2 regions of the Pseudomonas sp. HUK17 genome follow, and region 1 is predicted to be linked to the other one. Evidence: riboswitches for the same ligand, from Rfam matches in the RefSeq annotation. Region 1 holds a riboswitch; the other holds the start of a gene.
What was found. Region 1 has a riboswitch for cobalamin ahead of cobO (cob(I)yrinic acid a,c-diamide adenosyltransferase). Riboswitches for the same ligand answer to the same signal wherever they lie in the genome.
Positions count from the first base shown of each region.

Region 2: linked by a shared signal. The riboswitch ahead of AX284_RS01795 (ABC transporter substrate-binding protein) and the one ahead of cobO (cob(I)yrinic acid a,c-diamide adenosyltransferase) in region 1 are both predicted to bind cobalamin.

Region 1 is NZ_LSMW01000015.1:127,947-131,341, reverse strand. It holds gene AX284_RS10890 (cobyrinate a,c-diamide synthase) at 1-774, opposite strand, end outside; gene cobO (cob(I)yrinic acid a,c-diamide adenosyltransferase) at 768-1,394, opposite strand; cobalamin riboswitch at 1,492-1,688, opposite strand; gene AX284_RS10880 (four-helix bundle copper-binding protein) at 1,784-2,113, shown strand; gene AX284_RS10875 (mandelate racemase/muconate lactonizing enzyme family protein) at 2,119-3,318, opposite strand; gene AX284_RS10870 (2-hydroxyacid dehydrogenase) at 3,329-3,395, opposite strand, start outside.
Region 2 is NZ_LSMW01000003.1:59,155-62,549, forward strand. It holds gene AX284_RS01785 (precorrin-2 C(20)-methyltransferase) at 1-300, shown strand, start outside; gene cobJ (precorrin-3B C(17)-methyltransferase) at 288-1,958, shown strand; cobalamin riboswitch at 1,965-2,111, shown strand; gene AX284_RS01795 (ABC transporter substrate-binding protein) at 2,143-3,159, shown strand; gene AX284_RS01800 (FecCD family ABC transporter permease) at 3,156-3,395, shown strand, end outside.

The DNA of each region.
Region 1 (3,395 bases):
CAGATTGGCCTGGTAGAGAAACGCCAGGGCCGCATCGCGGGCCACGCCGATGCGCACCCCCGCCAGCAGCGGCTCGACCACGGCCGGTTCCGGCGCGGCGAAGGCCACCGGCGCTGGCAATTCGATGTCGGAACTGGCACCCAGGGCGTCGGCCGCCATGTCCAGACGGCGATCCAGGTCGGTGACCTCGTCGGCCTGGATCAGCCCCAGGTGACGACTGGGCAACTCGATGCCGGCATCGCGCGGCAGGCTACCGAAGAAGGTCATGCCCGCCGGCAGGCTGCCGCGGATCAACTGGGTCTGCCGCGGACTGCCACTGCGATTGGCCAGCACCCCGGCGAAGGGCAGGCTCGGCCGATAGTGGGCCAGGCCATAGGCCAGGGCACCAAAGGTCTGCGCCAGGCCCGCGGCGTCGATCACCCCCAGCACCGGTACGCCAAAGCGCTCGGCCAGGTCCGCCGCCGACGGCTGCCCGTCGAACAGCCCCATGACGCCTTCGATGAGGATGAGGTCCGCCTCCGCCGCCGCTTCCCATAACAGGCGCCGACTCTCGGCCTCGCCTATCATCCACAGATCGAGCTGGTAGACCGGTGCGCCGCTGGCGCGGGCCAGGATCATCGGATCGAGAAAGTCCGGACCGCACTTGAACACCCGCACCCGTCGCCCCTGGCGGGCATGCAGCCGGGCCAGGGCGGCGGTGACGCTGGTCTTGCCCTGCCCGGAGGCCGGAGCGGCGATCAGCAGCGCCGGGCAGTGCCGCGTATCCCCTACCATTCGATGCCCTGCTGGGCGCGGACGCCGGACTGGAAGGCATGCTTGACCAGACTCATGTCGGTCACGGTGTCGGCGGCCTCGATCAGCGCCGGCGGGGCGCCGCGGCCGGTCACCACCACGTGCTGGTGCGCCGGACGTCCGGCCAGATCGGCCAGCACCTGATCGACGTCCAGATAGCCGTGCTTGAAGGCGATGTTGAGTTCATCCAGCAGTACCAGGCCGATGGCTGGATCGCGCAGGAGCTCCACCGCCACAGCCCAGGCGGCGGCAGCCGACTGCAGGTCGCGGGCACGATCCTGGGTGTCCCAGGTGAAGCCCTCGCCCATGACGTGGTAGCGCACCTCGTCGGGGAAGCGCTTGAAGAAGAGTTGCTCGCCGGTGTCACGACGGCCCTTGATGAACTGCACCACGCCCACCTGCATGCCATGGCCGAGGGCGCGCGCCGCCATGCCGAAGGCGGAGCTGCTCTTGCCCTTGCCGATGCCGGTATGCACCAGCAGCAGGCCACGCTCGTCCTGGGCGTCGGCGATACGGGCGTCGATCACCGCCTTCTTGCGCACCATGCGCGCGCGGTGGCGTTCGTCGCGCTCGGGGCTGGTCGAATCGGGGGTGTCGGTCATGGGGCGGTTCTCCAGGTGCGGGCGCGGCGGAGAAACGGGCAGAGACGCCACCCGCGCAAGGCAGATGGCGACGCCGCGCGAAGCCCTCCGCATCGCCGAGATGAGCGCAAGCGTGGCCGGTCTCCGGGCTGGTGAGCCGATGCCTGGTGGCATCCGCCGCGCCCCTTCCCGGCCAGGGCCAGTGGGCATCGCGCAGCTACTGCTCAACTACCGTTGCGGGGGCAGCGCCGGCTCGACCGGCTTCCCTGTTTCACCCCGCTCCAGGCGGGGCACCACGTGCAAGGGCGCAGGGTACGGACTAGCCGGGAGAGCGTCAATCGATGGCACCGCCCGAACTCGGCGTCGAGCGGACGGGTCCACCCTAAGCACCCACCGCCAGGAGCTACCGGATGAACGATGCCACCCTCGCCGCCTGCATCAAGGCCTGCCTCGACTGCGCCGCCGCCTGCGAAACCTGCGCCAGCGCCTGCCTGGGCGAAGCCAATCTGGACATGATGCGCGACTGCGTCCGCCTGGATCGCGACTGCGCCGACGCCTGTCGCCTGGCCGCCACCTTCATGCAGCGCGGCAGCGATCGCGTCGCCGAAGCCTGCGCCCTGTGCCTGGCCACCTGCCGCGCCTGCGCCGCCGAATGTAGCAAGCACAAGGCCGATCACTGCCAGGCCTGCGCTCGGGCCTGTGAAGCCTGCGCCGATGCCTGCGCGGCCTTGGCCGCCTGAACCCCTTACCGCGCTGATACCCGCCCGATCCGGTCCGGCCGCTGACGCAGCGCCGGATGCAGGGCGGTGCCCAGGCCCGGTGCGGTTGGCGGTAGCAGCCAGCCATGCTCCAGTACCGGCAGCTCGGTGACCAGCTCACGATAGAAGCCCGCCAGATAGGCTCGCACCACTTCCTGAAAGATGGCATTGGCTGAGGCCAACCCCAGATGCAGCGAGGCCATCAGCACCACCGGCCCGGTGCAGTCGTGCGGGGCGATGGGCTTCTGATAGGCCTCGGCCAAGGTGGCGATCTTGCGCGCCTCGCTCAGTCCTCCGCACCAGGACAGGTCCACCATCACATAGTCCAGCGCATCGGCCGCCAGCAGATCGCGGAAGGCGCCGCGCATCGCCAGGGTCTCGCTGCCGCAGACCGGAATGCCCGCCAGCCGCCGGAAATCCGCCAACCCCTGAACGTGATCCATCTTGATCGGATCTTCCGCCCAGAAGATGTTGTAGTCCTTGAGTGCTCGGGCGATCTGCAGGGCGCAGGTTGGATTCCACAAGGAATGGAATTCGCACATCACCTCGATGCCATCGCCGACCGCCTCCCGGATGCGCGCGAAGGGCTCCAGACCCTGGCGCAAATCGGTGCTGGACAGATACTGACCGCCACTGGCCAGGGCGAAGGCATCGAAGGGCCAGATCTTCATGGCGGCAAACCCTTCGTCCACCAGACTCTGGGCCAGTTCACCGGGGTTTTCCACCACCGCCACCTGATCGTCGTAGCGCCCGGCCACGCGGGCCTCGCCCTTGGCGATCAGCCGGCGCTGGTCACCACCGGTATTGAAGTTGGGACTGGCGCAGGTGTTATAGGCGCGCATCCGCTCGTGGACCTGGCCACCCAGCAGCTGATGGATGGGCACGCCCATAGTCTGGCCGAACAGGTCCCAGAGGGCGATGTCCAGCGCCGAAGCCGCTCGGGTTTCCACGCCGCTGCCGTTGAAGCCCAGATAGCCACGCAGCAGCGCCCGGCTGTGGGCTTCGATCTGTAGGGGATCGCGACCCAGCAGCAGCGGCGCGCAAAGCGAGTGGATCTGCGCCTCCACCGCTTCGGCGCCACGAAAGGTCTCACCCAGGCCAATCAGGCCGCTGTCGGTGTGGATCTCCACCCAGAGCAGATTGGGCAATTGCGTGAGCCTGGTGGTTTCGATACGAGTGATGCGCATGGCGCCTCCTCTAGCGCGGTCCGTGGACCTGATTGAGCAGCGTTTCGTCCCGCCGCAGGCGTTCGATGTTGGCGGCG
Region 2 (3,395 bases), on a different contig from region 1:
ATGCTCGGTCTGCCGCTGGTCTATCGCAACCAGACCCTCACGGTGCTTTCCGGGGTGCTCTCCGCCGAGGAACTCAAGGCGCGCCTCGCCAGCGCCGACGCCGCCGTGGTGATGAAGCTCGGGCGCAATTTCGAGAAGGTGCGCCAGGTGTTGCGCGACCTGGGCCTGGACGAGCGTGCCCGCTACATCGAGCGCGCCACCATGGACAACCAGCGCATCGTCGCGCTGGACGCCGTCGAGCCCATGGCCTCGCCGTATTTCTCGCTGGTGGTGGTGCCGGGGGTGAAATGGAAGGGTTGAGCCCGGCCATCGTCATCCTCGGCCCCGGCGCCCTGGCCACCGCCCGCCGCCTGCAGGACGGCCTGCCGGGCAGCCTGGTGCATGGCCTGGCCGGGCGGGTCGAGGGCGATGTCAGCTACAACGCCTTCGGCGACCACCTGCGTGACCTCTATCGCCAGCAGCGGCCCTTGGTGGTGCTCTGCGCCGCCGGCATCGTCATCCGCACCCTGGCGTCCTTGCTGGATGACAAGACCGCCGAGCCGCCGGTCCTGGCGGTGGCCGAAGACGGCAGCGCCGTGGTGCCGCTGTTGGGTGGTCTGGCCGGTGCCAACCGTCTGGCTCGCCAGCTGGGTACCTTGCTGGACGTGGCCCCGGCCATCACCACCAGTGGCGAACTGAGATTCGGCACCTGCCTGCTCGATCCACCGGCCGGCTATGCCCTGGCCGACGTCGACGTGGCCAAGCATCGGGTGGCCGATCTGCTGGCCGGCGCCCCGGTACGCATCGAGGGCGAGGCGCCCTGGCTGGATGAGGTACCCCTGGCTCGCGATCCCGAGGCGCGGCAGCGCATCCTGGTCTCGCCCCTGACCAGCGCCGACGACCATACCCTGCTGATCCATCCCCGCGCCGTGCTGGTGGCGGTACGCGCCGATGCCACCGCTGCCGCCGTCACCGAACTGCTTGCCAGCACCGGCTATGCGCCAGGTGCCGTGGCGGTGCTGCTGGCGCGGGCGGAAGACATGGCCGCGCCCGGCCTGGTCGAGCTGAGCCAGGCGCTGGATGTGCCGTTGAGATTCGTCGACGTCAACACGCCGGACTTCGCCCTGACGACGGTGGAACGTGCCCAGGAGCGGGGCATCGCCCTGCACCTGCATGACCGGCCGCTTGACGCCGAGGACCTTGGCCAGCGGCGTGGCCGCCTCAGCGTGGTGGGCTTAGGCCCCGGTGCGGCCGAACTCATGGCACCGGTGGTACGCCGCGCCCTGGACCAGGCCGAGGACGTCCTCGGCTACGCGACCTACGTGCAGATGGCCGGTCCCTTGCGTCCGGACCAGCTGGCCCATGCCAGCGACAATCGCGAAGAACTGCAGCGCGCCCGCCATGCCTTCGAACTGGCCGCCAGCGGGCGCCAGGTGGTGATGGTGTCGTCCGGCGATCCGGGCGTCTTCGCCATGGCCGCCGCGGTGCTGGAGGTGCTGGAGGGCGCCGCTGACCCGCGCTGGGCGGCGGTGGAGCTGGAGATCCTGCCGGGCATCACCGCGGCCATGGCCAGCGCCGCTCTGGCCGGGGCGCCGCTGGGCCACGACTTCTGCCTGATCTCCCTGTCCGACAACCTCAAGCCCTGGACGGTGATCGAGCAGCGCCTGCGCCAGGCCGCAGCAGCGGACCTGGCCATGGCCTTCTACAACCCCATCTCCAAGGCCCGCCCGCACCAGTTGGAGCGGGCGCTGGACGTCTTGCGCAGCTGCCGTCCGGCGAACACCCCGGTGATCCTTGGTCGCGACGTCGGCCGTCCGGGTGGCGGTCTCGAATACACCAGCCTCGGCGCCCTGCGCAGCGACATGGTGGATTCGCGCACCCTGGTGATCCTCGGCTCCAGCCATACCCGGCGCTTTCCGCGGGCCGACGGCGGCGAATGGGTCTATACGCCGCGCTGGTATGATCCGGAATTGTTATAAAGTAACATTTAATGCTTGAATCCTGGTCGCCGCTGGCCCACCCTCGGCGACCTTCCTGTTCCCTGGCGGGAAGCCGGTGAGAGTCCGGCGCGGTCGCGCCACTGTGAGCTTCGTAAGAAGCGAGCCAGACCTCGCCAGGGGACACCCATCATCCACAAGGGACGCGTCATCCCAAGGAGAGTCCATGTTTCGCCGTCTTCTGCCGCTGCTCAGCGCCGGCCTGCTGTCCGTATCCCCCCTCGCCACCCAAGCCGCCACTGCCTATCCACTGACCGTGCACAACTGCGGCCGTGACCTGGTCTTCGAGCGCGCGCCCCAACGGCTGGTCAGCCTGGGCCAGGCCAGTACCGAGTTGCTCTTGCGCCTGGGCGTGGGCGCGCGCCTGATGGGTACCGGGGTCTGGTTCGGCGGCCTGCCGAAGGACCTGCAGGAGGAGGGCAAGGGCATTCCGCGCCTGGCCGACAACGCGCCCAGCTTCGAAGCCGTGGTCGGGACCCGGCCGGACCTGGTGGCGGCCCAGTACACCTATCACGTCGGCCCGGGCGGCGAGGTGGCGGACTTCCCGCGCTTCGCCAAGCTGGGCATCGCCGCCTATGTGGCGCCCAGCGATTGCGAGGGCAAGGCGGTGACCGCCGATTCCAACAGCGACGGCAGCCGCAGTGCGCCCTTCGACATGAATCTGGTGACCCGCGAGGCCCAGGAACTGGCGGCCATTCTCGATGTGCAGCCGGCCGGCAAGCAGCTGGTCGCCGAGCTGGACCGCCGCATCGCCGCCGCTGGCGGGCAGGCCAAGGCCGCCGGGGTCCAGGGGCGTTCGGTGCTGTTCTGGTTTTCCAGTCCGCGGCTGGAAGGGGATCCCTGGGTCGCCGGCAACCTCGGCGCGCCGGCCTGGATCGCCCGGGCCTTGGGCCTGCGCAACGTGGTCGACAGCGCCGAGGAATGGCCGGCGGTGAGCTGGGAGCGCATCGCCAGTCTGGACCCTGACTATATCGTCGTGGCGCGCATGGACCGTCGTCTCTATCCCGCCGATGACGTCGACAAGAAGCTGGCCTTCCTGCGCAGCGATCCCCTGACCCGCGAATTGCGCGCGGTGCGCGAGAACCACCTGCTGGTGGTGGACGCCCCGACCCTCAATCCCTCGCTGCGGGTGGTGGACAGCGTCGAGACCCTGGCCGCCGATCTAGCCAAGCCGCAACCATGAGCCTGCCCCTGGCAGCCGAGGGGGCCCGGCCCTGGCGCTGGCTGCTGGGCCTGACCGCCGTGCTGGCGCTGGCGGCGAGCGTGGTGCTGGCGGCCTCCTTCGGCGAGATGCCCATCGCCCCGCTGACCAGTCTGCAGGCCATCGCCAACGGCCTGGGCCTGGGGCCCTATCCGGTGGAGCGCATCGTCCAGGGCATCGTCTGGGAATACCGCCTCAGTCGCGCCCTGGTGGCGGCC